DNA from 3 places in the Methylomonas sp. Uni0011 genome. Region 1 is predicted to be linked to each of the others. Evidence: predicted binding sites of a transcription regulator. Region 1 holds the regulator's gene; each other region holds the start of a gene.

Region 1 (9,953 bases):
CCGGCCGACGGCCAGACTGCCCGGCCGCGATACCGCAACGGTCAATTCGGCCTGCTGGGCGGCCAGTGCCGCTTTGATCAAACATAAGCCCATGCGCCCGGAAGCGCCGGCAACCGCGATTCTTTGCATGGCTTATCCTGTCAGTTTGTCGAAGAAGTTTTTCACACCGTCCATCCAGCTGTGTTCTTGCGGACTGTGGTGTTTGCCGCCGCCGGACAAGGATTCGCCGAGTTTTTCGATCAAGGCTTTCTGGTCCTTGGTCAAGTGCACCGGGGTTTCCAGCTGCACTTTGCACAGCAAATCGCCGACTGCGCCGCCTCTGACCGGCTTGACCCCCTTGCCGCGCAAGCGGAACATGCGGCCGGTTTGAGTTTCCGGCGGAATTTTCAGCATGACCTTGCCGTCCAGGGTCGGTACTTCCAAATCGCCGCCCAGACAGGCCATCGGGAAACTGATCGGCACTTCGCAATACAAGTTGGCGCCGTCGCGGGTGAAAATCGGATGGTCCTTGACCTGAACTTGCACGTACAAATCGCCGGATGGGCCGCCGTTCAGGCCGGCCTCGCCCTCGCCCGCCAAACGGATGCGGTCGCCGGTATCCACGCCAGGCGGCACCTTGACATTGAGGGTTTTGGTTTCCTGCACCCGACCCTGGCCGTAGCATTTCGGGCACGGGTCCTTGATTTGCTTGCCGGTGCCCCGGCAGGTCGGACAGGTTTGCTGCACCGAGAAAAAGCCTTGCTGCATCCGCACCTGGCCGTGGCCGTGGCAAGTAGTACAAGTGACAGGACTGCTGCCCTTCTTGGCGCCGCTACCGTTACATTCGCCGCACGCGACCAGCACCGGTACCTTAACGGTGGCTTCGGTACCGCCGACTGCTTCTTCCAACGTCAATTCCAGGTTATAACGCAAGTCGGCACCGCGCTGTACGCTGCTGCGCTGCTGACGGCCGCCGCCGAAAATATCGCCGAAGACATCGCCGAAAATATCGCTGAAACTCTCGGCCCCGGTAAAACCGCCACGACCGCCGCCCATTGATGGATCGACACCGGCATGGCCGAATTGGTCGTAAGCCGAGCGTTTTTTCGAGTCCGACAACACCTCGTAAGCTTCCTTGATCAGCTTGAATTTTTTCTCGGCCTCGTCCGGATTATCCTTGTTGCGGTCCGGATGGTATTTCATCGCCATCTTGCGATAGCTTTTTTTAATTTCGGCTTCGCTGGCGTTGCGATCCACTTCCAGCAGTTTGTAAAAATCTTCTTTTGCGGCCATTTTTATATTAAATACGAATTGCTTTTTTAATTGTTCTAACCGGATAATCTAAAACTAATTATCCAGGAATATTAGGCATCATCTTGATTGAGCCATCTCTCGAAACGTTTTTCCACCTCTTGGTGCGAAACACAGCCTTAGGTTTCTACACGCTGTAGGCTTCTTTGAATCTTAATTAACTACGTACTGACTGTATTTTGACTGATCGCTTAATAACTCGCGCGCTTTTATCGCCACAATTTCCGCGGAAATACATTCAACCAAGCCATCATCTATTTCTTTAGCTCGTCGCGATGCTTCATCAAGGGCATCTTTCATAGCTATGCCGCAGACTCGATATATCCGTTGTGTTCAAGTCGATTTAAGTACAAATCGATCACTGGAAAACACAAGTCATAATCACCCCAAACCAATTCGCCATATTCGATATGAAAGTCTGAAAACTTGGCAACATCAAGATAAGCACGTATATCTGGATGTTTTGATCGCACCAGAAAGTTTTTAAAATCGACAGTCTGTTGCTTTCCGTCATCAAATTGCAGACTGATACGATAATCGCCCAAAAAAGTAGCAGAGCTTATGTTAATAGTTTGATTCATTTTAGCCGCCTGCAAATACGTTCGGAGTGAATCGATTTATGCCAAACGAAATAGTCTATCCATTTCTGTACTATTTCAACCGCTCTCGCACTGACAATTTCGCGAAAATATTGCAACTCGCGTTCGGACAACATTTCACGACCGGTCACTTGCAAATAACGGATACTATCAATTTGCCCATCGGTCAAAATAATTTCCGCTTTAGCCTATCGGCCTTGGCATTTGCCATGGACATGCACCGGTTCATGTTCATTGGCGTAAAACATGATGATCAGGCCAAAATATTCGTAGAGTTTTGGCATTTTTCATCTCGCCTATTTATTCAACAATGTAGCTCCGATGAGCGTTAGCGTAATCGGACCTACGCGGGCTAGCTAGCTTACCCACCCGTTGCAGGCGGCGGCGGCGGCGGCGGCGCAGGCCTCAGTTTAGGTGCATGAGGATTACTATTTTTTGTTTCAACCTGACCATCTCCAGTCTGAACTGGAGGCGGAGGCGGAGGCGGATTTGAACCTTTTCTCATGTTACTTCTCCGTCGATATTATTCATAAACTCAACCCACTTAATGTCAGCGACATTTACGAGTATTCCATCCACGTTTTTCAGCTCTATTGTAGAGCCATCATCTCCCAACCATATCGGCTGCATGATGTAAAAGTGTCCTTTATCATATTGCGTTGGCCATTCTTTGGGCCACCCATATAATCGCCGACCATCTTTAAAATGGAGAACAATATAAGCAATATGTTCTGAAAAAACACCAACCCACTCCGACGGAAAAGAGGTTCTGGTTGTAAATCCAACCCGCCTAAGCTTTTTATGAAAAGAATCAGTGTTTATATAATAGGCAAGCAAAACGCCAATAATTATCGCAATTACGAGCCTCACAAAATTTTCAGCAGATCGATCCCATACGCCTAATTGAACGAATTTACCAAAAAAACAAAGTGCTGACTTTGCTGGTGGAATCAGTGCCTGAACAACAAACGTAAAGATAAGTGCTTGAATAATCCGCTCAAATTGAGATGGCTTGACTTGAGAAGTCAAGCCATAAAGGACCCAAGCGGAAACGAAACCTGGAAGCAAAAAACAAGCAGCGCTATAGCTTCTTTTTCTAATTCCGGCATTTAAAATTATCCTTGAGTCAATCTGTTGCCATTGTTCAAGACTTTAGGCGGATCGGCTTTTGCGATCCGCCCTACACCTTACTTCTTATCGTCCTTAACTTCCTCAAACTCAGCATCGACCACATTGTGATCGGGCTCGGCTTGTTGGCCGCCGGTCGCGTGTTCGTGAGCACCGGCGGCAGCCGCTTCGGCGCCGCCTTTTTGGGCGTAGACGCGTTCGGCCAGTTTACCCGATAGCTCGGTCAAGGCGTTGGTTTTGGCTTCGATGGCGTCTTTGTCATCGGTTCTCAGTACCGCATTCAGGTCTTTGATCGCCGCTTCGATCGCCGATTTTTCATCGCTGCTGACTTGGTCGCCCAATTCTTTCAGCGATTTTTCGGTGGCGTGAATCATGCCTTCCGCCGAGTTGCGGGCCGAGACCAGTTCTTTCAGCTTACGGTCTTCGTCGGCGTGGGCTTCGGCGTCCTTGATCATGCGTTCGACTTCGTCGTCCGACAAACCGCTGGAGGCTTTAATCACGATGGATTGTTTTTTGCCGGTGGCTTTGTCTTTGGCCGAGACGTTCAAGATACCGTTGGCGTCGATGTCGAACGACACTTCGATTTGTGGGATGCCGCGCGGTGCCGGCGGAATGTCCTGCAAGTCGAACCGGCCCAACGATTTATTGCCGGATGCCATTTCCCGCTCGCCTTGCAACACATGCACGGTGACCGCGGTTTGATTGTCGTCCGCCGTCGAGAAGGTTTGCGAAGCGTTAGTCGGGATCGTGGTGTTCTTCTCGATCAATTTGGTCATTACGCCGCCCAGGGTTTCGATACCCAGCGACAACGGAGTCACGTCCAGCAGCAACACGTCTTTAACGTCGCCGCCCAATACGCCGGCCTGAATTGCTGCACCCAACGCCACGGCTTCGTCAGGGTTGACGTCTTTGCGCGGTTCTTTGCCGAACAATTCCTTAACGAAAGCTTGCACTTTCGGCATCCGGGTTTGACCGCCGACCAGAATCACGTCGTTGATTTTTGCTGTGGAAATGCCGGCGTCTTTAATCGCCTGCAGACATGGGCCCTTGGTGCGCTCGATCAGATCGTCGACCAGCGATTCCAGTTTGGCGCGGGTCAGTTTGACGTTCAAGTGTTTCGGACCGGAGGCATCGGCGGTGATGTACGGCAGATTGATGTCGGTTTGTTCAGCCGAAGACAATTCGATTTTGGCTTTTTCCGCTGCTTCTTTCAGCCGTTGCAAAGCCAAAGGATCGTTGTGCAAATCGATGCCGGTGTCTTTTTTGAACTCGCCGGCCAGGAAATCGATGATGCGCAAGTCGAAGTCTTCGCCGCCCAGGAAGGTGTCGCCGTTGGTCGCCAATACTTCGAATTGGTGCTCGCCTTCGATTTCGGCGATCTCGATGATGGAAATATCGAAAGTACCGCCGCCCAAGTCATAGACCGCGATGGTGGTGTCGCCTTTCGGTTTGTCCATACCGAACGCCAACGCTGCCGCAGTCGGCTCGTTGATGATGCGTTTGACGTCCAGACCGGCGATGCGGCCGGCGTCTTTGGTGGCTTGACGTTGCGAGTCGTTGAAATACGCCGGTACGGTGATGACCGCTTCGGTGACTTCTTCACCCAAAAAGGCTTCGGCGTCTTTTTTCAGTTTCATCAACACCCGGGAAGACACTTCCGGCGGCGCCATTTTTTTACCGTGGCATTCCACCCAGGCGTCGCCATTGTTGGCTTCCATGATTTTGTAAGGCACCATTTTGATGTCTTTTTGCACCGCGTCTTCTTTGAAACGACGACCGATCAAACGCTTGATCGCAAACAAGGTGTTTTCCGGATTGGTGACCGCCTGACGCTTGGCGGATTGGCCGACCAAGACTTCGTTATCGTTGGTAAAGGCGATAATGGAAGGCGTGGTGCGGGCGCCCTCGCTATTTTCGATGACCCGCGCGGTGCCGTTTTCCAGTACGGCGACGCAGGAGTTGGTGGTTCCTAAATCGATACCGATCATTTTGCCCATTGAAATTCTCCAGACTTGAATAAGAGGTAAGTTAAAAAGTTGTTAGCGATATGCGGTTGATCGTTGGATTTTCAAGCCTGCTCATCGATTTTTGCACTATCGGCGGGTTTGTCGGCGGCCTTGGCCACCACCACCATGGCCGGGCGTAGCAACCGGCCGTTTAAAACGTAACCTTTTTGAAATACGTTCAATACCGAATTCGGTTCGGCCGTTTCGCTGGGCTGCATCACCATGGCCTGATGGAATTCAGGATTGAACGGCTGGCCCAACGGATCGATGGTTTCGATATTGAACTTGGCAAACACCGATTCGAATTGTTTGACGGTCAGCAAGCTGCCCTCGCGCAACTTGACCACTTCCGGGCTGTCGCCGCTGGCGGCCTGAATGCCCAATTCCAGACTGTCCAGCACACTGAGCAATTCTTTAGCGAATTTGGCCAAGCCGTATTTACGTTCGTCGTCCAAATCCTTTTGTACCCGTTTTTTCAAATTCTCCATTTCGGCTTGGGTCCGCAACGCTTTATCCAGATTAGCCGCCGCCTGTTGTTGAGCTTGTTCCAATTGCTGGCGTAAGGACTCGATACCGACCGTCTCTTCGCCTGCCGTTTCTTCTGCCGCCGCTTCTTCGAAGGCAGGCTTGGTTTGCTCCAATACCTCGGCGATCAATTCGCTATCGGGTTGCTGTTCGTGACTCGATTGCTGGTGACTCATAGTTTCTCCATGGTTCTAATTTTTTGAGTTGGGCTAACGATAAGGGCTTTTATTTCGGATTCAAGGCCGCGCCCAATAATTTTGCGGTTACGTCGACGAACGGAATCACCTTTTCGTAAGCCATCCGGGTCGGGCCGATCACGCCGAGCACGCCGACCACTTCGTCGTTGACCGAATACGGCGCGGTCACCAGGCTGCAACGCTCGAACACGCTATAGCCGGACTCTTCGCCGATAAAAATCTGAACGCCGTCGGCCTGCAGACATTGGTCCAACAAATGGATTACCCCGTGTTTTTGGCTGAAGGCTTCGAATAACTGTTTGAGCCGCTCCATGTCTGACAGCTCGGAAAAACCCATCAAATTGGTTTCGCCGCTCAACACATAATCGTCGTTGGGCTGCTGCGCGAAGGCCAATTGCGCCATATTCACCGCATCGATCATGCCCTGGTTGACCGAATGCCGATCTTTTTCCAGGTCCTTCACCACTAATTCCCGAATCTTGGCCAGACTGCGGCCGGAGAAAACCGAGTTCAAATAATTGGCAGCCTGCTGCAATTCGGCCGCAGAGAATTGTTTTTCGGTGTGGATGATCTTGTTATGAACTTCTTCGGTGTCGGTGACAAAAATCACCAGAATCCGGGTGCTGGACATCGGCAAAAATTCGATGTGCCGTAACGAAACGCTGTCGCGGCGCGGCAAAGTGACCACCCCGGCCATTTTGGTGACGTCGGACAACAGCTTGGAGGCCTTGCCCAATAGATCGCTGGCCGTCTCGGTCTCGCTATGCAACCCAGCCTGTAACTGGTCGAGTTCGTTGGAAGCCAAAGGTCTGACAGTCAGCAGACTGTCGACGAACAGACGGTAGCCGCTGACCGTCGGCACCCGCCCGGCGGAGGTATGCGGCGAATGGATCAAGCCCATCTCTTCCAAATCCGCCATCACGTTGCGGATGCTGGCCGGACTCAATTTCAAATTCGGGTCCTTGGAGAGCAAGCGCGAGCCGACCGGTTGGCCGTCTTGGATATAACGCTCCACCAGGGTTTTTAGCAAATAAAGCGATCGTTCGTTTAAATCCTGTCCGCCAGCCACATTCGATACCTTCAAAATTCGTTAGCACTCCACATTGCCGAGTGCCAGCAGCAAAGCTATCAGTTGCCCAAAACCTTGTCAATGTCGCTAAATCCTCGCCGACACCCGACAGAACCGGCGGTGGGCCGCATTTTTGGCGGCAGCGTCGATTTCCAGCCGATCGGCGTCAGACAAAGTGGCCGCTCTTATCTAAACTTAGCGCTCCTGACTGCTGACTCGCCCCGACCGATGCCTTTCATTCCGAAACGCCAGACCGATTATCGCTTGCACTGTCCGCGACACCCGGCTGCGAGCGGAAGCACTGGGCCGACTTAAGGAAAACGCGTGGACGCCAAAAAACACATCCTATTTGTCGATGACAACGAAAATGTGATTAGCGGCATTCAACGTCAACTGCGACCTTACCGCGAACAATGGAGCGTGTATTTCGCCACCTGCGGCAAACAAGCCTTGGAGATCATGCAGCATCAACCCATCGATTTGATCGTCAGCGACATGATGATGCCGGAAATGCGCGGCGACGTGTTGTTGAAACGGGTGGCCGACATCTACCCTGCTACGGTGCGTATGATCCTTAGCGGCTACGCCGACGAAGAAACGTTGAGTCGTGGCCTGGAAGTGGCTCACCAGTATTTGACCAAACCCTGTAGTGCCGAAGTATTGCGGGAAGCAATCACCCAAGTTTTCAAAACCCAGGATTACGTCAATAACCCGCGGATCGCGGCGGAAGTCGGCGAAGCCAGCCATTTACCGAGTTTGCCGAAAATCTACCACGACCTGAACGCCGCTATTGCCGACGAACGCGTCACCAACTTGCAAATCGCCGAAATCTTCGCCAAGGACATGGTGCTTTCCGCCAAGCTGCTGCATCTGGTCAATTCGCCGTATTTCGGTCTGCAACGCACCGTATCGAATCTGACCGACGCAATTAATCTGATCGGCCTGAAAAAACTCAACAGCCTGGTGTTATCGGTCCATATCAAGACCGCCTTCCCCGTCAGCGACCCGGAAATGGAGCGCTACATGGAATACCTGTGGCAAGACGCCAGCCGGGTTGCAGAACTGGCAAGGCTGATCTCACTATCGGAACAGCAAACCGGTGACAAGCCGGATCAGGCCTATGTCGGCGGGTTATTGCACAACATGGGTTTGCTTATTTTCATGTCGCGCGGCGGGGACAAATTCAAAATGCTCCGGGAGCAAACCACCCGCAGCAACACCCCCGTGGCCGCACTGGAAACTGAGATTTTCGGTTTTACCCGCTCAGCTGCGGCAGCTTACGTCTTGAGTTTATGGAAAATTCCTGCCCTGATCGTGGAATCGATCTTGTGGCAAAACGCGCCGAGCGAATCCGAATACCAGACGGTCAATGAGTTAACCGCAGTGCATGTTGCAGCTTGCCTGGCAAATCCGACAGAACGGCCGGGCAACGACCGCTTGTTCGAGATGCAGTTGGACGAAAGCTACCTGCAGCGAATCGGCCGACTGCATCGCCTCGCCGATTGGCAGACGCTGGCCGAAAAAGTAACCGCGTTCTTCGAAAAAAAATAGGAGCGAGCAATGGCGGACAATACACCGGAAAAAATTCTGTGCGTCGACGACGAAAACAACATGCTCCAATTGTTTAAACGCACTTTGGGCCGCCAGTTCGACTTATATACCGCCAGCTCGGCCACAGAAGCTTTGGCGATACTGCGCCGCGAATCCGATATCGCTGTGATTATGTCGGATTACGCCATGCCCGGAATCAACGGTTTGGATTTTCTGAAGCAGGCCGGGGAATTGTCGCCCGACAGCGTGCAAATCATACTGACCGGTAATATCGAACTCGACATCGCGATCAAAGCGATTAACGACACCCATGTCTTTCGCTACTTACCGAAACCCTGCCCGCTGGAAGTGACTAGAAAGGTCATCGGCGACGCAATTGCACAATACAATCTGGTCATTTCCAGACGCCAGTTAAGCATTCAACTCGAGCAGAAAAATCAGGAATTGCAGCAACGAAATGCCGAATTGGCGGAAAAACAGGCGCTGCTGGAACACGAACTGGAAGCAGCCAAAATCGTCTGCAGCAAGTTCGGTAAATACGGCTACCAAGTACCGGACGGATTGGAGTTTTTTCTATCGGCCAAAGACGGGGTCGGCGGCGATTTTATCTTGAACGCCGTCAGCCGCGACGGCCAGGCTTTTTACCTGATGCTGGGCGATTTGACCGGCCACGGTCTGCAATCGGCCCTGGGCGGTTTGCTGGTCACCGAGATTTTCGACCAGCAATGTTTGGATCATCCGCCATTGGAAGAACTCGTCGGTATCATTAACCGGAAAATGTGCCGCAAATTGCCGACCGGTTTATTCTGCGCGGCATCGCTGATTAAACTGGATTTGGCAACCGGCCGGTTTCGGGTATGGAATGGCGGCATGCCCGATATCTTCCTGTTCGACAGCTACGGCAAGCTCATAGAAAACTTGCATTCCGCCAATCTGCCGCTCGGCATTGTCTCCGGCAGCGGCTTGACCGACAACATCTCCGAATACGATATCAGCGGAATCGAATCGATTTTTGCCTACAGCGACGGGGTCACCGACCAAATCGGCAACGATCTGAGTTTGTTCGGTGCCGACAGGCTGCAACAGGCATTGACGGACACCCCGCCCGGCATGCGCCGGATCGACCATGTAGCCGAACGCTTGCACCTACATCGCCAGCAACAGTCGCAAACCGATGACATATCGATGGTTGACATCCATCTGCCAAGCATCCAACGGGCACTGACCCGCTAACGACCGATAGCGCCTGCCGGCCGCATTGTGGATTAAACTGAATCTAAGCCAATTCGGATTTTAAGTATGTTTATCGAAACCGAAGACCATTCCAGAATTTTGATCGTGGACCCCGATCCTGCTTTACGCGACGAGCTCGACTTGATGTTCAATGGCGACACGGCCGCGTCGCTGCAGAACGCTACCGAAACCCTGAGCTACATTTTTCAGGGCCGTACCGGCGGAACCGCGGCTGAAGCGGATATTTGTCTCGGCCTGGAATCGGACAAGCCTTACCAATTGATCTTTGTCGAAAACGAATTGCCGGATGGCGAAGGCATCGAGTTAATCCGCCGTCTGTGGCTAATCGATCCCA
Region 2 (9,953 bases), on a different contig from region 1:
CGGCGAAAATCTGTTGGCCTTGGGCGAAATGATCGCCGGCCTGTCGATCAAGGACAAGATTCCGCAGATTGAAGTCGCGATCGGCGACAACGACTGCGTGCTGGCGGTGCGGGTATTGGAACCGCCTAATTTGGCAGACAAGCAGCGCATGCGCGAATATGCCGAAAAGTTGGGGGTAACGATTTGTCTGCAACCGAAAGGCCCGGACAGCATCGTGCCGCTGGACGGGGAAGCCGAAGTCGTGCCGAGTTATGCCTTGGCCGAGCAGGGCGTCAAATTCAATTTCCGCCCGGCGATGTTCACTCAAGTGAACTATGAAATTAACCGGAAGATGGTGAGCCGCGCCATTGAGGCCTTGGAGTTGGGCAAAGACGACCGGGTGCTGGATTTGTTTTGCGGCCTGGGCAATTTCACCTTGCCATTAGCGACCCGCACCGGCCATGTCGTCGGCGTGGAGGGCGATTTGCCGTTGGTCAACCATGCCAGGGAAAATGCCCGTCTCAACAATCTGCAGAATGTCGAGTTTCACGTCGCCGATTTGAGCAAAGACGTCAAGGATCTGCCGTGGTGCAAGCAAAAATTCGATAAAGTCCTGCTCGACCCGTCGAGGGCCGGTGCGTCGGAGGTTTTGCACAATTTCAAGCATTGGCAGCCGGAACGGATCGTTTATGTGTCCTGTAATCCGTCGACGCTGGCCCGCGACGCCGGTATTCTGGTCAACGAACTCGGCTACAAACTGGTCAAAGCCGGTGTGATGGACATGTTCCCGCAGACCGCCCACGTCGAATCGATTGCATTGTTTGTGAAATGACGGAAGCGTCGGCGGCTTGCTTGATCGATGTGTCGATCGCCGAACAGCGCTTGCGTTTGCTGCAAGCCGGCGAAGTGGCTGCCGATTATCCGGTATCGACTGCAAAAAACGGTCCCGGCGAAAGAAAGGGCAGTTACTGTACGCCGACCGGCTGGCACCGGGTTCGAGCCAAAATCGGTGCCGGTTTGCCGATTAACAGCGTGTTCAAAGCCCGGCGTCCGACCGGCGAGATTTACAGTCCCGACTTGTCGATTCAACAGCCGCAACGCGACTGGATTTTGAGCCGGATTCTGTGGTTGGGCGGTTTGGAGCCGGGCAAGAACCGTTACGGCGAGGTCGATAGTGGCTGGCGGTATATCTATATCCATGGCACGCCGGACGAATTGATGAACGGACAACCGGAGTCGCACGGTTGCGTGCGGATGAACAACGCCGACGTGATTGCCTTGTTCGCTGCGGTGCCGGTCGGTTGCCGGGTATTTATTCATGTCTGAGCCTGGTATCCAAGAGATGACGGGCAACTTAAAACTGCGAAGCATGCCTGCCGATCACGGCGTGCCACCTGTATGAATCGCATTGTTTTAGGCATCGAATACGACGGCAGCGCTTACGCCGGCTGGCAATGGCAGCAGAGTAAGCGCACCGTGCAAGGCGAACTGGAACGTGCCTTGAGCAAAATCGCCTGCGCGCCGATCAGTGTGTTATGCGCTGGCCGCACCGATGCCGGCGTCCATGCGCTGGAACAAGTGGTGCATTTCGATAGCCCGGTGCAGCGCGATTTGCGCGGCTGGTTGATGGGTGGCAACAGCCATTTGCCGGACGATATCCGGATTACCTGGGCGCAGCCGGCGGTTGCCGACTTTCACGCCAGATACAGCGCCATTGCCCGAGCTTACCGCTATGTGATTTTGAACCGGCCGACAAAATCGGCCCTGCTGCGTAATCAGGCAACCTGGTGCTATTGGCCGTTGGACGAGCAGCGTATGCACCGAGCCGCGCAGCATTTGCTCGGCGAACACGATTTTTCCTCGTTTCGCGCCCAAAGCTGCCAATCGGTCAGTCCGAACCGACTGATGTATTTCATCGACGTCTACCGCGACGGCGAGAAAGTGGTGGTCGATTTATGCGCCAATGCCTTTTTGCATCATATGGTGCGCAATATCGCCGGCGTATTGATCGAAATTGGTAGCGGTAAACAGCCTGAGGATTGGACTGCCGAGCTATTGGTCGCCAAGGACCGTACTAGAGCTGCAATGACGGCGCCGCCCCATGGTCTGCATCTGGCCGCGGTGTATTACCCAAGCGAATATGGCGTCGCCAAACATCCGCTTTTCGATAAGTTGCCGGCTAACGCCAAGCGGTTTGATTGACGCGAACGGTTTGGCCGGCGTTTGCTGGACGGGGCCAGCCTTCGTTATTTAGGTAGATCAGAGTTGACATCTATGCTGGCGATCTATACAATGGCGACTTCACTTGACTCAGCCGAGGTGGTGAAATTGGTAGACGCGCTAGCTTCAGGTGCTAGTGGGGGTAACCCCGTGGAGGTTCAAGTCCTCTCCTCGGCACCATTTATTTTTCCGGATAAATGGCCTTTGTAATTCCCGCATTTTATTACGATAAGCCTCAAAGACATACATTGGTCTTTGAATAGCGTTTCATAACTCTTGCATCAAGAGCACTTCTTTGGCGAGCATCCCTTTCAGTTCCGCCGCGGTAACTTTTGTTTGAGATTATTTCAATTCCGAGAGCAGTTGCTCTAGCATACGGTTAGCCTGACTTAAATAGCCCGAGCCGAACAAATTCAAGTGGTTGAGAATATGGTAGAGGTTGTACAAGGTTTTGCGGACTTTGTAGCCTGGATCCAAAGGGTAGTACGCTTGGTACGCCGAATAGAATTCTCGGTCGAAACCGCCGAACAATTCGGTCATGGCAATATCCGCTTCGCGGTCGCCGTAATAGCAGGCCGGATCGAACATCACCGGCTTCCCCTGGCTGTCGGCGGCAGCGTTGCCGCCCCATAAATCGCCATGCAACAGGGATGGTTGCGGTCGATAGCTGTCGAATAGGCTGTTTAGCCGTTCCTGAAGTTTTTCCCCCTGTTTTTGCAGTGTGCCGCGATGGCCGTTTTCGGCGGCAAGTTGCAATTGCTTGGCCAGGCGCTGGTCGCGCCAAAATTCCATCCAGTCATGATGCCTCGGGTTGTATTGAGGAGTTGAGCCGATGGTGTTGTCGATGGTCCAGCCAAAGTAGGCTTGCGGTTGGAGGTGTATGCGGGCCAGTTGTTCGCCGAATAGTGCGGCAGCACCGGCTGACAAGGAGCGCAGTTCGATGTATTCCAAAACCAAGTAGGCGTATTGCTGATGCTGGCCATGGCAGACCACATTCGGGATGCGGACAGCACCGATACCGGCCAATTCGGTCAAGCCGACGGCTTCGGCAGCAAACATGTCGGCCAATTCCGCTCGGTTAAGTTTGATAAACCAGTCGATACCCTGGCTTTGTAACCGATAAGCGGAATTGATGTCGCCGCCGCCGACGTTAGTCAGGCGAGCTTCGGCCAGATTTTGTCCGGTCGATTGCGCCAGATGCTGCATCAAGGGTTGCAATCGGTCCGACATCGGCAGGCCCTTATTTTCCCCAGCTGTCGCGTAAGGTCACGGTACGATTGAATACCAATTTGCCGGCTTTGCTATCCAGGTCGTCCAGGTAGAAATATCCGGTGCGTTCGAATTGGTAGCGCGTGTCCGGTGCCGGCTTGGCTAAGCTGGCTTCCAGGCGGCAGTCGCTAAGAATTTCCAGTGAGTTGGGATTGATGCCGTCCAGGAAATTGTCCAACGTGTCCGGGTTGGGGTTGCTGAACAAGCGGTCGTATAAACGCAATTCCGCCGGGATGGAATGCGCCTCGGATACCCAATGGATGACGCCTTTGACTTTGCGGCCTTCCGGGTTTTTGCCCAAGGTTGCGGGGTCGTAGCTGCAAATGAGTTCGACAACGCTGCCGGCAGCGTCTTTGATCACTTCATCGCATTTGATGACATAAGAGCCGCGCAAGCGCACTTCGCCGCCCGGCACCAGGCGTTTGAAGTCTTTGGGCGGGTTTTCCATGAAGTCGTCTTGTTCGATCAATATGACTTTGCCGAACGGCACTTCGCGGCTACCCATTTCCGGTTTTTGCGGATGGTTGGCAATCTGGTAGGTTTCGGTTTTGCCGTCTTCCCAGTTGCTGAGCGTCACTTTCAGTGGTCGCAACACCGCCATAGCTCGTGGTGCGCGTTCGTTCAAATCTTCGCGGATACAGTTTTCCAACACCCCCATCTCGATCCAGGAATCGTTTTTGGTCACGCCGATCCGTTCGCAGAAATCGCGAATCGCTTCCGGGGTGAAACCGGCGCGGCGTAGGCCGGAAATGGTCGGCATCCGCGGATCGTCCCAGCCGGAAACATGCTTCTCGGTGACCAGTTGCAGCAGTTTGCGCTTGCTGACGATGGTGTATTCCAGTTGCAGGCGGGCGAATTCGATTTGTTGCGGATGGCAAGGTGTGTTCAATTTATCCAACACCCAGTCGTACAAAGGTCGATGGTCTTCGAATTCCAAAGTACAGATCGAGTGGGTGATACCTTCCAGCATGTCAGACAAGCAATGGGTGTAGTCGTACATCGGGTAGATGCACCATGCGTCCCCGGTGCGGTGGTGGTGCACCCGGCGGATGCGGTAGATCACCGGATCGCGCATGTTGATATTCGGTGACGCCATATCGATTTTGGCGCGCAGCACATATTGGCCGTCGTTGAACTCGCCGGCGCGCATGCGTTGGAATAAATCCAGGTTGTCATCGATGCTGCGGTTGCGGTCCGGGCTTTCTTTGCCCGGTTGGGTCAAGGTGCCGCGGTCCATGCGCATTTGTTCTGAACTGGAACTGTCGACATAAGCGTCGCCTTGTTTAATCAGCTGCACCGCGTAGTCGTAGAGCTGTTCAAAATAATCCGAGGCGTGGAATTTGCCGGCATATTTGAATCCAAGCCAAGCGACGTCGCGCTCGATCGACTCCATGTACTCGACGCTTTCCTTTTCCGGATTGGTGTCGTCGAAGCGCAAATTACAGGTGCCTTTGTTTTCCAGTGCCAGAGTGAAATTCAGACAGATCGATTTGGCATGGCCGATATGCAGATAGCCGTTAGGCTCTGGCGGGAAGCGGGTGGCAACCTTGCCCTGGTTTTTGTTGGAGGCCAAGTCGGCGGCAATAATATGGCGAATGAAATTAGGCGCGGCGGTGCTGTTATCGTTGGCGGACATGTTCGGTTGCGAGTTGAGGTTTTAGATTTTTTGCGAGAACGCTGATAAAAGCTAAGCGTCCAGTCATTTTAACGAGTTTGTCGTGAGCCCGTAAAGGCGAATGCAAACCGCGATAGAAGCCGGAAAATGGTTTATCCAACTGATATATATAGAAATTGTTAAATTATTAGCACTCTTGTTAAACGAGTGCTAGAATTCGGGCATGTCTAATTTTTCAGAAAAATCGAGGAAGATATGAGTAACAGCTTGGCTTTACCCATCAATTTGTCGGTTGGGACTTTTGATTCATACTTGAACCTGATTGCGCAGATGCCCAAGCTCAGCGCCGAACAGGAGCAGGAACTGGCTTTACGTTACCGCGATCGTGGTGATTTGGAAGCAGCGCGCGAATTGGTGATGACGAACCTGCGGTTTGTCGCCCACGTGGCGCGCGGGTACTCCGGATATGGTCTACCGATGGCCGATATCGTGCAGGAAGGTAATATCGGCTTGATGAAGGCAGTCAAACGATTCGACCCCGACATGGGCGTACGTCTGGTGTCGTTCGCGGTCCATTGGATCAAAGCCGAAATCCACGAATATGTGATCCGGAACTGGCGTATCGTCAAAGTCGCCACAACCAAAGCGCAACGTAAATTGTTTTTCAATCTACGTAAATTCAAAAAGGAATTGAGCTATCTAACGCGGGAAGATGCCGAAGCGATTGCCGAAAATCTGGACGTAGACGTCAAAACCGTCTACGAGATGGAGCGGCGGCTGGACGGTCGCGACGTGGGGCTGGAGCCCACTGGCGACGATAGCGAAGATCAGGTGCAGGCCCCGATTGCCTACCTGGAACAACACGGCGCCGACCCGGCATTAATGCTCGAAGCCAGCGACTGGGAAGGTCGCAAGGAAGAGCTGCTGATGGATGCCATGGCGGGGCTGGACGAAAGAAGCAGGGATATTCTGGCTAGCCGGTGGTTGGTCGAAGAAAAAGCTACATTGCACGAGCTTGCCGATCGGTATCAAGTATCTGCAGAACGGATTCGGCAGCTTGAGCAAAACGCGATGAAGAAACTCCGAGCGGCGGTGACATTAGAAGCTTGATAAAAAAACATTTGTCATTTCTGAATATTTCAGTATAATGACGCTTTCTTTGCCGGGGTGGTGAAACTGGTAGACGCGCCGGATTCAAAATCCGGTTCCTTCGGGAGTGTCGGTTCGATTCCGACCCTCGGTACCACCTACCTATCTAAGGTAGTCCAAAGAAATTTAAAAACCCGCGAGCCTCAAGGCTTAGCGGGTTTTTTATTGTCCAAAGAAATCAAGCCAAAGCCCACCTTATGCACCAAAATTTGTTGTACTGGTAAATTTAGCCGCTAAAACTGTGGGCCAGTACAACACCGGTACAACAGAATGGCGATAAATCTGAATAAAGACACAGTCTATAGGGCAGCAAAATCAAAGGAAAAGGATTATAAAATCAGTGATGGCGGCGGTTGGTGCTACTGTTCAAAAAAGACGGTGCCAAGCGATAGATGTTCTACTACCGATTCGAAGGCAAACAAAACACCTTAGGCTTTGGCGTTTATCCTGACGTCACTCTTGAAAACGCCCGCCGAAAAGCGGAGGAAGCCAGAAGCAATCTCGCCAGCTGCATTAATCCCGGCGCGATCAGAAAGCAAGCCAAAGTCGACAAACAGCAAACCGTCGAAAATCAAAAACGCCTCGAAGCCGGTTTGCCAATCATCAATAACCACTTACGCGAAGGCGACGTGTTACACGTGCATTCGATAGACCGTCTAGCGCGCAATCTGAAAGACCTGCAAAACATTATTGAGCAGTTCACCGGAAAAGGTGTCTCGGTCAAGTTTTAAAAGGAGCACCTCACCTTCGAAGCGGCCAAGGCGCACGGGCGGAAGTTGGGCGCGCCGGCAAAAATGTCCGCCGAGCAGGCTGCCGAGATAAGAGCGAGGATCGAAGCCGGCGAAGAGAAAAGCGCCGTCGCCAAAGCCTATGGCATCAGCCGGCCGACCCTGTATAAACTGCTAGCCGCTTGATTGAGACTGGCGAAGAACTGGCGCGGGAAAATTGATTAAAGCCTGGGTGCCGGACGACTGCAAAACGGAAAATGAAGAGAGGCGCCGCCGATACCAGGACAGACATTACCGGCGCATTGGACAGGGATGACACAGCTAGCCCCATCAACACCTCTCGGATGATTGTAGCCCAAGCGGCACCTTGGCCGAAAGCGGCAGCGCCGACCGATAAAATCTCAATTACGCAAAAAAAGACTTGACAAGGTTTTTCGCGTAAAAACCAATTTTTTACCACCTCTCACCCTGCCGCGCAGAAAGCCGTTTCTCGCATCCGACGATCAGCCAGGCGCTGCGCCTGAGCCGAGACGATACACGGCCGGCAGCCCATTGCCTTGCGGCGCATGCGCGCCATTCTCGAAGGCAAAAATCGAGTTTTAAAACCGGCCTTATAATCAATAAGCCACTGATTAAGCTTGGTTTTATCCGAATTTCAAAAAGCCATATCAGTTATTCACCCTTTTGGCGACGCTGAACGTCGCTCGCAATTTTGGAGAAATAAACATGGCCCTCACAGTACCCAGTGCCGATAGTTTTGGTGGCTTGCCCGATGTCCGCCAGCGCAGCGACCGTCCGGCCGCCAGCTTTCTGAATCCGGGGGAAACCTTGGCTTTGGAATCGGCCAGCCAAGCCGCCACCGCGCTAAACAACGCTGCAATTCAACTCGCAAAGCAGGAGCGTGAAAAAAACATCGCCCTGCAAGCCAAAGCCGGCGCCAACGACTTGGACGTATTCGACCAAGACCAGGCCTTCGGTAACACGAAAAAATTTAAGTGTTGTCAAATAAAGTACGGTATTCGAGCTTTCCAACATGAGCTCTTCTCTCTATTTCTTGCTCAAACTTCTTAATAGATTAATTGCTAGTTGTGCCGTAGATTTTACGGGAGGATTTAGCCAATGTTTAAAACCAAGTGACACTAAAAAGGTAGCTTCACATTCGCTTGTGTTCAGACACTGGCAATATAGAACTGCCACTGTTTTTGCATCATTTAGATTATTACGAGAGGTTGCTCTAGTCTTTTGCATGCAATTTGGACAGTTTAATTTTATTTGAAAGTTGTTGCTGAGTTACTACAAAATATTGAGCACTATATTGTCTTGTTATTACTTAAGTCTTTCAGTTAAATTGGAGGCATCAAAACGCCAGTATATAATTCTGGAAAGCCTGCTTGTCGGGTCATTTGAATAAATATTACGACAAGCAGATAAAAAGTTTTTGGCCCCAACTGAAAAGCAGTTGTCATTTTCGGAATTTATCCACTTAATATGCTTATTAAAGAATATACGTAGCTTTTCTTTTGTAAGCTGCTTTAATGCGGCTTCATACTGTTCGACTGTAGAGTTGCTGAAAGCTGCGATTTCTCTATTCCCCCACCCACCATTAGAAACAATGTTTTCTAATGCTTCTATAAGACTTAGTTGTTGAGTTTTTTTTAGCTCAATTTCCTCCAATTTCTCAGTTATTTTTTTGTGAACTTTGTTCCCAAACTGCGTGCTTCCTGAAAAATCAATATTTTCTTGATTTTCTATGCTATCCAAACAAGCATCAATAAATTTATTTGCTAGTTGCGTTTCTCCAATATTCTCAACAGTTTCAACTATAGCTGTAACTGTTTCGTAATTGAGCATGCTAACCACAGTTAGCAGGTTATTTGCTAATTCTAACAATTCTGACTGGCTTTTATCAGGATCCCAATAAACACTTTGGAAAAAATCTCTAAGCCGGGCATCTACATCCGAACTATTTTTTTGCTTTTTGTATATTTCAAATTGAGATTTTATGCCTTCGATGTCAAGCATTCCATTCTGTAGGAAGTCATAAACCATTTCCTCGAATCTGTCTGAACTAACAATTCCTAAATTCCACAATAGCGCATCCCAATAAATCTCATTGTCCGTTCGTTTGTTTTCTTTGTCTGGAAGTAAGTGCCGCCAAGAGCTTGATGATTTTATATATTCAAACGGGGGAGGATTTTCGATGGCTCGATAATGAGATGCGGTTAACAATACGGTGCTCGGTATCCAATTAGTTAATATATCATCGTCAGCATTAGCCTCATCTCTTAGCAAAACAACTGTATTTATTATTTTATTAATAACTCTTATATTATTAATTTTCAACACTTCAATAGATTTCTTGATCTCAGAAATGTAGGCGTCTGATCTCTTGTTTGCGGCAATATCAAAAGACTCTGAAGATGTTGGTTCTAGCGTAATTTCGACATCAATTATTTTCTCGTGTAGAGAAGACCATATGGTGCTATCTGATAGCTTGTCAGTATTTATAAGAATTAAAAATCTGTTTTTGTGATTTTGAGAGTATTCATCTAAGAATCCAAGCAGCTCATCTATATCAAGCGATTTATGCTTTCGCTCAATGTCGTCTATTACAATTAACTTGTATTTTAATAGATTTGGCAGCCATAAAAGAATTCCTTCTTCTGTTGAATATCCTGTGAATTTTCCTAAAAATTTATCTATAATTCCGCCACCTGTTAGCATTGCCTTATCAACAATATCTATATCGCTTTGACAAATATCTTTAAAAAGTCGCAATTTAAGTTCATTTATTGTCTTCACCCCGAACAATGAAACATATATTGGTTTTTTACTAGAAATTGTTTTTTCTTCAGAAATGTCTTTCCAGAGCTTTGTTTTTCCAGTCCCCCATTTTCCTTTTAATACAACCACTTTGTGTTCATCGTTATTTAGTAGTTTCTCTAGTCTAAATTTTGTTTTCTTAAAGTTGTTACTCATTTTCAAAAATTCTT
Region 3 (9,953 bases), on a different contig from region 1:
AGGTGATGGCGGAATGGTTCCGCAAGCCGATTTACCGCGGCTGCGCATTTATCAATAGCGTTGCCGAACTGGGCGGCGCGTTGCCGGATGTCGTCGAGATTTGCCAGAGCCATAAGCAGGACATGGCGATGGCGATTCGGGAATTGCTGGTTGATACGCCTCAGCGCGATGCGCTGGCGCAAGCGGCGGCGGTCGCGATAGACGGCGCTATCGTCCGCGCCCAGACCGAAGCCCGGGACGCGGAGGTCAAACAGTCGTTGGATAGTTTGGCCTTGCTGTTGTCGGCATTGCAGACAGCGTCAACGGCGGCGGCCGAAGCGGCGCAGCAGTAACTTTTCCAGGCCGACGATGGCGTAAATCGCCAGGCTGACCGCCAAAATCAATAGCCATTCGTCCTGGCCGATCGCCGCGCTGCCGAACAATTGCTGCATGACCGGCCAGTAGGTGAACAATAACTGCAGGGCGATCATGGCGCTGACGCCGACCAAGACCCAGGGATTGGAAAATACGCCGACTTTAAACATCGAATAACGTAAAGAACGGCAATTGAACAAATAAAACAATTCGCCGAACACGAACACGTTTACCGAGACCGTGCGGGCTTTGGCCAGGGTTGCTTGCTGCGTCAATTCCCATTCGAACAAGCCGAAGGCGCCGGCCAGCAACAGCACGCCGACCAAGCAAATCCGAAACAGCAAGTGCCGGGTCAGGATCGGCTGCTCCGGATTGCGCGGCTGACGCTGCATCAAGCCCGGTTCCTTGGGTTCGAAGGCCAGCATCAATCCCAATAGCACGGCCGTGGTCATATTGATCCACAAAATCTGCAGCGGCGTGATCGGCAATGCCACGTTGGCGAATACCGCTGCGGTGATGACCAGGCCTTCGCCGAGATTGGTCGGCAGGGTCCAGGCGATGAACTTCACCAGATTGTCGAACACGCCGCGGCCTTCTTCGACGGCGGCTTCTATCGTCGCGAAATGGTCGTCGGTCAGCACCATGGCTGCCGCTTCCTTGGCGACTTCGGTGCCGCCCAGCCCCATCGCTACGCCGATGTTGGCCTGACGCAAGGCTGGCGCGTCGTTGACGCCGTCGCCGGTCATCGCCACGACGTGGCCTTTGGCTTGTAGGGCGCGGACCAGAAGCAGTTTTTGCTCCGGGGCGATGCGGGCGTAAACGCTGCAATGTTCGACCTGCTGCAGATAGTCGGCTTCGGCGTAATTTTCCAGTTCGCTGCCGGTGATGGCTTTTTCGCTGTGGCGCATGCCGAGCTGCTTGGCGATTGCCAAAGCCGTGACCGGGTGGTCACCGGTGATCATTTTTACGGCGATGCCGGCCCGGTAGCAGGCGGCTATCGCCCGGGCCGCTTCCGGCCGCGGCGGGTCTATCATCGCTTGCAGGCCGAGAAATGTCAGGCCGCTGCGGACTTCGCTGTGGTCGACGGCATCGTCGCCGTGGTCGGTACGGGCGAAGGCCAGGACGCGCAGTCCTTGCGCGGCCAGGATTTCGACTTGGCGTTGCAGTTGGGTTTTGTCGAGCGGAACCGGTTGCAAATCGGCGGAAAATGCGCGGTCGCAACGGTCGAGCAAGCTTTCCAGCGAGCCTTTCAAGTAAACGTGGCGTTCGTCCAGCGCCAGATTGTGGTGCAGCGTGGCCATGAACTGGTATTGCGATTCGAACGGAATGGCGTCCAGCCGCGGGTGGCCGTTGCTGACGCTGGCGTGGTGCAAACCGGCTTTGTGGGCGGAGACCAACAACGCCGCCTCGGTCGGGTCGCCTTCGATCCGCCAACTGTCGACATCGGCGATCAAACGGGCATCGTTGCACAGCAGCCCGGCTTTCAAACATTCGAGCAGAGCCGGTTTTTGTTGGGCATCGACCGGTTGGCCGGCCGCGTGAAATTCGCCGTCCGGCGTGTAGCCGCTGCCGCTGACGGCGAACTGTTCGCCGCCGGCATAGACGAATTGCACTGTCATCTGGTTTTGGGTCAGCGTGCCGGTTTTGTCCGAACAAATCACCGTGGTGCTGCCCAAGGTTTCCACTGCGGGCAGTTTGCGGATGATCGCGTTACGCTTGGCCATGCGCGAGACGCCGATCGCCAGCGTGATGGTCAGCGCCGCCGGCAAGCCTTCCGGAATCGCGCCGACCGCCAATGCGACGGCGGCCATGAACATATCCAGTGCGCTTTCGCCGCGCCAGACGCCGACGGCAAATGTCAGCGCCGCGCAGGCGACGATGGCCCACAGCAGCAATTGGCTGAATTGGCTCATTTTTCGGGTCAACGGCGTTTCCAGCGGTTCGGCCGCCGCGATCAAACGGTTGATGCGGCCGATTTCGGTGTCGTCGCCGGTGCCGACTACTACTGCCAAGGCACTGCCGTAACTGACCAGCGTCGACGAATAAGCCATATTGGTACGGTCGGCCAATAAGGTCGCGGCGGGTAAGGTCTGGGCTTGTTTTTGGGCGGGCACGGACTCGCCGGTCAAAGCCGCTTCGTCTATTTTCAGTTCACGGGTTTGCAGCAGTCGCAAATCGGCCGGTACTTTGTCGCCGGATTGCAGATAAACCAAGTCTCCGGGCACCAGGTCGGCGGCGGCTATTGTGCGACGTTGGCCGTCGCGCAGTACATTGGCGCTGACGTTCAGGGTTTGTGCGAGGGCATTGATCGCTTTCAGCGCGTTGGCTTCCTGGATGAAGCCGATGATGGCGTTGACCAGCACTACGCCGAATATGACGCTGCTGTCGGCCCATTCTTCCAGGAAGGCGGTGGTGGCGGCTGAAAACAGCAGGATGTAAATCAGCGGTTGGTGGAATTGGCTGAGCAGTAAGCGCAACGGGCCTTTGCCGCGCGGCGGCGTCAGGCGGTTGGGGCCGGCTTCTTCCAGTCTGGACTGGGCGGTTTGGCTGGACAGGCCGGCGCCGAGTTGCACGTCCAGTTGCGACAGTAACTGCTCCGGCGCCAGGTTATGCCAAAGGGGTTGCGGATTTTGCTTCATGGTCTCAGAAAAACGGTTGTGGCAGAGGGGTTGTGCGCGGTTTTTCGGCGCCGATTCGGGCCGGCATGCGCTTCGGATTGACAATCGTCATCTTCTGCTTGTTCCTTGTTAGTTATGGGGTTATAGTCCGTAACCGAGGCCTGTGGCCTTATTCTAAATTAAAATAAAAACAAATAGTTGGAGGTAGTTATGGGCGGAGTTATCGAACTGGTGGTTTTGATGCTGATTATTGCCATCTTCGCGTTCGCACCGTTAGGGTATTTCATTTATATGTACACGATGAAAAACGGCGAGCCGTTCGGCGACATTGAGCCGCACGGCGACAGCGAATCGCCGGTGTTGAACGCGGTGGCCAAAGCGATTGACGCGGTCAAAGGCAAACTTGGCAAAAGCTGAGCCGCCAAAGTGATCGGTAAAAGCCGGGGTTATCCCGGCTTTTTTATGCGTGTCCGCCGGCCGTATCGCCGCAGGTTGGGCAACTCGGGTTTTTCTTTAACCGCATGGTGCGCCATTCCATACTCAGGCCGTCCAGCATCAATAAGCGTCCGGTCAACGGATCGCCGATTCCGGTCAGCAATTTTATCGTCTCTAGCGCCTGCATGCTGCCGACGATGCCGGTGATCGGGGCGACCACGCCGTTCCTGGCGCAATTTTGCAACTCTTCGCCGTCGCTTTGGTACAGGCAGTTGTAGCACGGGCTTTGGTTGCGGCCGGGCGTGAACACGCTGATTTGGCCCTCGAAACGGATCGCGGCGCCGGATACCAACGGGGTCCGTTGTTCTACGCAGGCTTGGTTGATGGCGAAACGGGTGGCGAAATTGTCGCTGCAATCCAGCACCACGTCGGCTAATTCGACTTCGTGCCGCAATTCGGCGCCAGCTAGCCTTTGCTTGTGCGCCATCACAGCCACCTCCGGATTAATTTTTTCCAGCGTCTGCCGGGTTGAAATTACTTTATCCAACCCTATATCGGCTGTGTCGTGGGCTATTTGCCGCTGCAAATTACTCAGGTCCACTTGATCGTCGTCGTACAAGGTAATGCTGCCGACACCGGCAGCGGCGAGATACATCGAGGCCGGCGAACCCAGGCCGCCGGCACCGACGATCAGGATTTTGGCGTCCAGCAGTTTTTGCTGACCGGTGATGTCGATTTGCGGCAGCATGATCTGCCGGCTGTAGCGGAGCAGTTGTTCGTCGTTCATAACGCGGATAGTGGTGGCTGGGCCGCAGATGATGCCAAAGAGCTTGACAGAGTGCAAAACCCGGATATTATTAGCACTCGTTATTGGAGAGTGCTAATAAATTGCAAGTTGTTTAAAAAACGCGTTGTCCGCTCTGGAGCGGTCGGCTTTTTAAAAAGCTTATCAGTTTTAACCTTTAACTTTATTAATCGAGGAGACATTGATGAAAATTCGTCCGTTACATGACCGTGTAGTCGTAAAACGTGTTGAGGAAGAGACCAAAACCGCTGGCGGTATCGTGCTGCCGGGTTCTGCCGCCGAAAAACCGAGCGAAGGTGAAGTGCTGGCTGTTGGCTCAGGTAAACCGTTAGACAACGGCCAGGTACGTCCTATGGCAGTCAAAGTCGGTGACAAAGTATTGTTCGGTAAATATTCCGGCACCGAAGTTAAAGTCGATGGCGAGCAATATATCGTCATGCGCGAAGAAGACATCATGGGCATCTTGGGCTAAGCCCTATTCACCTCATTTATCTTTTTCAATCTCTTTAAATATTTAGGAATTAAAAAATGGCAGCAAAAGACGTGAAATTCGGTGGCGACGCCCGTGCTTTGATGGTAGCCGGTGTCAACATTCTGGCGAACGCGGTTAAGGTAACCCTGGGCCCTAAAGGCCGTAACGCCGTGCTGGACAAAAGTTTCGGCGCACCGACCATCACCAAAGACGGTGTGTCTGTTGCGAAAGAAATCGAATTGAAAGACAAATTCGAAAACATGGGCGCGCAAATGGTTAAAGAAGTGGCGTCCAAAACTTCAGACGTGGCCGGTGACGGTACCACCACTGCAACCGTGCTGGCGCAAGCCATCGTCAACGAAGGCCTGAAATCAGTCGCAGCGGGCATGAACCCGATGGACCTGAAACGCGGTATCGATCTGGCGGTAACTAAAGCGGTTGCAGCCATCGAAGAGGCCTCTATTCCGTGCAGCGACAGCAAAGCCATCGCTCAAGTTGGTACTATTTCAGCTAACTCCGATGCATCTGTCGGCGACATCATCGCCGAAGCGATGGAAAAAGTCGGTAAAGAAGGCGTCATCACCGTTGAAGAAGGCACCGGTCTGGATAATGATTTGGACGTCGTCGAAGGTATGCAATTCGACCGCGGCTATTTGTCACCATACTTCATCAACAAACAAGAAAGCATGAGCGTCGAATTGGACGATCCTTTCGTGTTGCTGTACGACAAAAAAATCTCCAACATCCGCGAAATGTTGCCGATTCTGGAAGGCGTGGCCAAATCCGGTCGCTCTTTGTTGATCATCGCTGAAGACGTCGAAGGCGAAGCTTTGGCTACTCTGGTGGTCAACAACATGCGCGGTATCGTTAAAGTGGCTGCGGTTAAAGCCCCAGGCTTCGGCGATCGTCGTAAAGCCATGCTGGAAGACATTGCTGTGCTGACCGGCGGTGTGGTGATTTCTGAAGAAGTCGGTTTGTCTCTGGAAAAAGCCGACATCAGCCAATTGGGTACTGCAAAACGCGTCCAAATCAACAAAGAAAACACCACCATCATCGATGGCGCTGGTAACGAAGACCAAATCAAAGGCCGTGTTGCGCAAATCCGCGCTCAAGCCGACGAAGCGACTTCCGATTACGACCGTGAAAAACTGCAAGAACGTCTGGCCAAACTGGCTGGCGGTGTTGCGGTCATCAAAGTCGGCGCCGCAACCGAAGTGGAAATGAAAGAGAAAAAAGCCCGCGTCGAAGACGCCCTGCATTCAACTCGCGCTGCGGTTGAAGAAGGTGTGGTGGCCGGCGGCGGTACTGCGCTGATCCGTGCCCTGTCTGCTCTGGAAGGCCTGAAAGGCATCAACCACGACCAAGATGTCGGTATCAGCATCCTGCGTCGCGCGATGGAAGAGCCTTTGCGTCAAATCGTCAGCAATGCCGGCGATGAAGCCTCGGTCGTTCTGAACGAAGTCAAAAAAGGCAGTGGCAACTTTGGTTACAACGCCGCAACCGGCGAATACGGCGACATGATCGCGATGGGTATTCTGGACCCGGCGAAAGTGACTCGTTCAGCGCTGCAAAACGCCGCTTCCGTTGCCGGTCTGATGATCACCACCGAAGTGATGATCGCTGACGCGCCAAGCGACAACAAAGGCCCGGCAATGCCTGATATGGGCGGCATGGGCGGCATGGGCGGCATGATGTAATTCATCCCGGCTTTGGCCAGAAACCCCGGTCTCCGTAAGGAACCGGGGTTTTTTTATGCTTGCAGTCTGCGGGCGAATTGAATTCCAGATCGGCCGAAATTAAACTGAGCTTTCCAATCGACTTGAGCCGGACGGCGCAATAGCGGATTTAACCATGGCTGCTGACTGTAAAATATTGATAGCCGACGACAACGAAACCAATCTTTGGCTGCTTTGCGAGCAATTGTCGCAATGGACTCAGGATGTGATGTTGGCCGGCGACGGCCGCCAGGCGTGGAGTTTATTGGAGCAGCACCGATTTAGCCTGCTATTTCTGGATTTGAATATGCCGTTTCTGAGCGGCTTCGATTTAATCAGTCGGTTGCGCTCCCAGTCAGGTCCGAACTGCCAGACGCCGGCCGTTGCCGTCACTGCCCATGCGCAGGAAAGTCAGCGTATACAGGCATTGGCGGTCGGATTCGACGATTATCTGGTCAAGCCGATCCGTTTGGCGCGGCTGCAGGAAATCTTGGAACGGTGGCAAGCGGAAGACGTTGGTGTGGATTATTACGCCCGGCAATTGTTGGGCAAAACCCGTGATAACAAGCCGCTCAGCCAAATGTTGATCGGCAAGTTATTTGCCGAATTGCCGGTCCAATTGGCCGATATCGAACGCCTTTTAGGTGAATCGGCTAATCAGCAAGCGTGGGAAATTGTGCATAAATTGCACGGTACCTTTTGTTTTTTCGATTTTGCCGATTGTCGGACCGTGACCGAAAGTCTGGAGCAGGCCTTGCTGTCCAACCAATTGGCACAGGCCGACCAGCATTTCGAGGCGTTGAAGCAAAAATCGGTGTGGTTGTTGAACAATCAGGCTGCGGTATTGCAATCGTTGGCCGCCGGTTAAACGGCGGCTGCTACAGCTCTGGCGGCGGAATAAACGGGCGAAACAGTTCCGGGTTATTTCAATTCGTCCAACAAGGCCTGCGCCACCTGCTGTTGTTGCTTGGAACCTTTGGCTAGCACGTCTTCGGCAATCGTTTTTGCCGCGTCCAAATCGCCCATGTCGATATAGGCCTTTGCCAAGTCGATTTTGGTTTCGTACTCGTCCATGTCGGTCAGATCGGATACGCCGACTTCGAATTTGTCGTCGCTGCCGGAGCTGATAATCGGCGCGTCGAAATCAAATTCGAAATTGAAATCGTCTATTGCGTCGGATTTAGCCGTGTCCCCGGTTTCGGCTGTTTTCGGACTCAGACTGTCGAAGTCGGAGAAGTCGAATGTTTCCAGTTTTAATTCCGATTCCAGATTCAGCGGCGAATCGGCTTTGTGGGCAGTGCTTGCCAACTCGGGAGCCGCTAGGTCTGCATCGAAATTAAAATCGAAGCTTTCGATATCGGCTACAACCGGCTCCGCTGCTGCTGGTTCAGCTTGCGTCACTTCCGTAACCACGTCGCTGAAATCGAAACCTTCAATATCCAGCGTCGATTCCTCGGCAGATGCCAGTCCATTGTCGGCAACCTGCTCGGACTTAGCTGTTTTTGGCGCTTCCAGCTCGAAATTAAAATCGAAGCTATCGATGCTGGCGTTTGCAGCGGACGAGCTGTCTGCGGTTTGCGGCTCGTCGTCGGCAATGCTGGAGAATTCTATGGTCTCCAGCGCAAGGTCGTCGCTGACGGCGGCGGATTGGGGTTTCTCGTCCACTCCCGGCGCGGCGAAATCTAAATTGAAATCAAAGGATTCGATATGTTTGTCGTCGACAGTCGGTTCGTCCCGATCCGCAGGGGCAGCGTGGTCAAGGGATACGCTTTTCAGGTCCGGCGTTTTGGATTTCGCGCCGCTGTCGAATTCGCCTAAATCGAAATCCAGGCCGTTATCGTCCAGTTCCAGGTTTTTATCGAGATCCAGGTCCAGATCCGCCAATTCGTTATCCAGTAGCGCGAACACCGAGTCATCTTCCAGAGTAGCCGTTTCGGCTTCGGTCGAGGGGGCTGTAACGAAGGTAGGCTCGAATGATTCGTTGACCGCAACTGCCGCAACAGCTGCGCTGGAATGGTCGGCTTCGGCAGCGAATAGGGGCGAGTCCGCCGCAATTTCTTTGGCCATGTCCGCAATTTTTTTCCAGAACGGCTTGTCGGCTTTTTTGCCGGCGTCGGCCAGCTCTCTGGCGTAAGCGCAGAAAGCGTCTTTATTTTCGCTGGCGTAAAAGATTTCCAGTAGTTTCAGTTTGCATTCGTCGCGGTTCGGCTGTTCCTGAATCGCATGCCGGATCAGTTCTTCAGCTTGTTGGTAGCGGCCGTATGCCAGATAAACGTCGGCTTCCGAGATTGGGTCGACTTCGTTTTGGTCGGTGTCGAACGCGTCGAAATCGCTCGGCGTGAAATCGCTGATAAACGAACTTTCCCCGACAGTACCGACGTCATATTCTGACGTGTTGCTGATGTCCATGATCGGCACCGAGAGACTGCTTTCAGAATCCGGCATTTGGATTTGGCTGGCCGACGCAAACATGCTTTCGGTGTTGATGCGTTCGTCAATGTTCCGCTTGCGCCAGAGTAACCAGCCCAGTAACCCGAGCACGCCGCTGCCCAGGCCGCCGATGACCCAATAATAAGCATCGGACGAAAATAGCCCTTCCTCTTCGGCAGCCGGAGCCGGCGGCGGCGCCACTTTTATTACCGGTTTCGGCGCTGGTGGCGGAGCCGGCTGTGGCGCAGGTTGTTCCGCTGTTGGTGCTGGAGCTGGGGTTGGCGCTTGCGTCTGGCTGGGTTCCGCTTTTGCTGGTGGCGTTACCGCAGGCGCCGTCTGAGCCGGAGCCGGAGCTGGCGACGGCACAGTTTCGGCTTGCGCTGGTGTTTGTTTATTGTTTTGTAGCGACGCGAGTTGCTGGTCTTTTAATGCCAGCAACTGCTGCATCATGTTCAGCTGTTGTTCCAGCTTTTCGATGCGGGCTTGCAGTTCGAGATCTTTGCCGTCGCCGGAGGCTTCTGCTGCGCTTTCCGCGCCGGCATGCGGGGCCGTCGAATGCGAGCCGGATTTGGCTTTCTCGCTAATAGCGGTATTGGTGCCAAGTTTGGCTTCCGACGGGGCGATCAGCTCCAAAGGTTTGGCGACTTTTTCTGCCGCTGCCGGTTCGGTCTTTGCTTGTTTGGCCGCTGGTTTGGACTCTGCCCGTAGCGGTTGTTGGCCCGGCTCCAGGTTCGGGATTTTTAACAGGGCGCCTTCTTTCAGCGAGTTGATGTTGCCGTTATTGAATGCCTCGGGATTGGCTCTATGCAATGCATTCAGCATTTGATACGTCGGCACATTGCGTTCTTGGCCTAGTCGAGCGGCGACACTCCATAACGTGTCGGTTTTTTGTATGGGACCGTATTCGCCGTCGGTAGCAATTTGCTGATTGGCGCTATCACCCGGCTCCGCTGCGACCGCTCGCCGCGGTGCGGTGCGGGTTTTCCGGGCAGGGCGGGGGGGTACTTCAAGCGGTTCCTCGGAATAACTCGGACTTTGGACGACCGGGATCGTGGCTTTGTTGTAGGCGGTGGGCGGGTCTATCAGCAGCGTGAATTCGCGGGTCATGCTGCCTTGCGGCCAGG

The links. The regulator HrcA, encoded in region 1, represses chaperone genes, less so after heat shock. The targets are predictions, from matches to a motif close to TNTTAGCACTCNNNNNNNNNGAGTGCTAANA.
Region 2: the regulator HrcA is predicted to act here: its motif matches at 5,269-5,299, upstream of rpoH (RNA polymerase sigma factor RpoH).
Region 3: the regulator HrcA is predicted to act here: its motif matches at 4,263-4,293, upstream of groES (co-chaperone GroES).

Annotation. Positions count from the first base shown of each region.
Region 1 covers NZ_JBVVNO010000001.1:446,705-456,657, forward strand. Annotated here, with positions in the region: gene dapB (4-hydroxy-tetrahydrodipicolinate reductase) at 1-129, opposite strand, end outside; gene dnaJ (molecular chaperone DnaJ) at 133-1,272, opposite strand; gene AC0IM9_RS02010 (hypothetical protein) at 1,444-1,590, opposite strand; gene AC0IM9_RS02015 (DUF2442 domain-containing protein) at 1,593-1,871, opposite strand; gene AC0IM9_RS02020 (DUF4160 domain-containing protein) at 2,078-2,173, opposite strand; gene AC0IM9_RS02025 (DUF6338 family protein) at 2,391-2,957, opposite strand; gene dnaK (molecular chaperone DnaK) at 3,077-5,014, opposite strand; gene grpE (nucleotide exchange factor GrpE) at 5,086-5,724, opposite strand; gene hrcA (heat-inducible transcriptional repressor HrcA) at 5,774-6,814, opposite strand; gene AC0IM9_RS02045 (HDOD domain-containing protein) at 7,139-8,365, shown strand; gene AC0IM9_RS02050 (SpoIIE family protein phosphatase) at 8,375-9,598, shown strand; gene AC0IM9_RS02055 (sensor histidine kinase) at 9,665-9,953, shown strand, end outside.
Region 2 covers NZ_JBVVNO010000027.1:15,746-25,698, forward strand. Annotated here, with positions in the region: gene rlmD (23S rRNA (uracil(1939)-C(5))-methyltransferase RlmD) at 1-811, shown strand, start outside; gene AC0IM9_RS19305 (L,D-transpeptidase family protein) at 808-1,305, shown strand; gene truA (tRNA pseudouridine(38-40) synthase TruA) at 1,378-2,181, shown strand; tRNA gene AC0IM9_RS19315 (tRNA-Leu) at 2,293-2,379, shown strand; gene AC0IM9_RS19320 (fructosamine kinase family protein) at 2,542-3,429, opposite strand; gene AC0IM9_RS19325 (glutamine--tRNA ligase/YqeY domain fusion protein) at 3,440-5,104, opposite strand; gene rpoH (RNA polymerase sigma factor RpoH) at 5,339-6,193, shown strand; tRNA gene AC0IM9_RS19335 (tRNA-Leu) at 6,245-6,329, shown strand; gene AC0IM9_RS19340 (Arm DNA-binding domain-containing protein) at 6,625-6,963, shown strand; gene AC0IM9_RS19345 (helix-turn-helix domain-containing protein) at 7,027-7,146, shown strand; gene AC0IM9_RS19350 (hypothetical protein) at 7,645-8,031, shown strand; gene AC0IM9_RS19355 (ogr/Delta-like zinc finger family protein) at 8,008-8,232, opposite strand; gene AC0IM9_RS19360 (hypothetical protein) at 8,287-9,939, opposite strand.
Region 3 covers NZ_JBVVNO010000004.1:25,213-35,165, reverse strand. Annotated here, with positions in the region: gene AC0IM9_RS07360 (TetR/AcrR family transcriptional regulator) at 1-332, shown strand, start outside; gene AC0IM9_RS07355 (cation-transporting P-type ATPase) at 300-2,993, opposite strand; gene AC0IM9_RS07350 (hypothetical protein) at 3,183-3,389, shown strand; gene AC0IM9_RS07345 (HesA/MoeB/ThiF family protein) at 3,433-4,194, opposite strand; gene groES (co-chaperone GroES) at 4,397-4,684, shown strand; gene groL (chaperonin GroEL) at 4,741-6,381, shown strand; gene AC0IM9_RS07330 (Hpt domain-containing response regulator) at 6,536-7,267, shown strand; gene AC0IM9_RS07325 (FimV/HubP family polar landmark protein) at 7,321-9,953, opposite strand, start outside.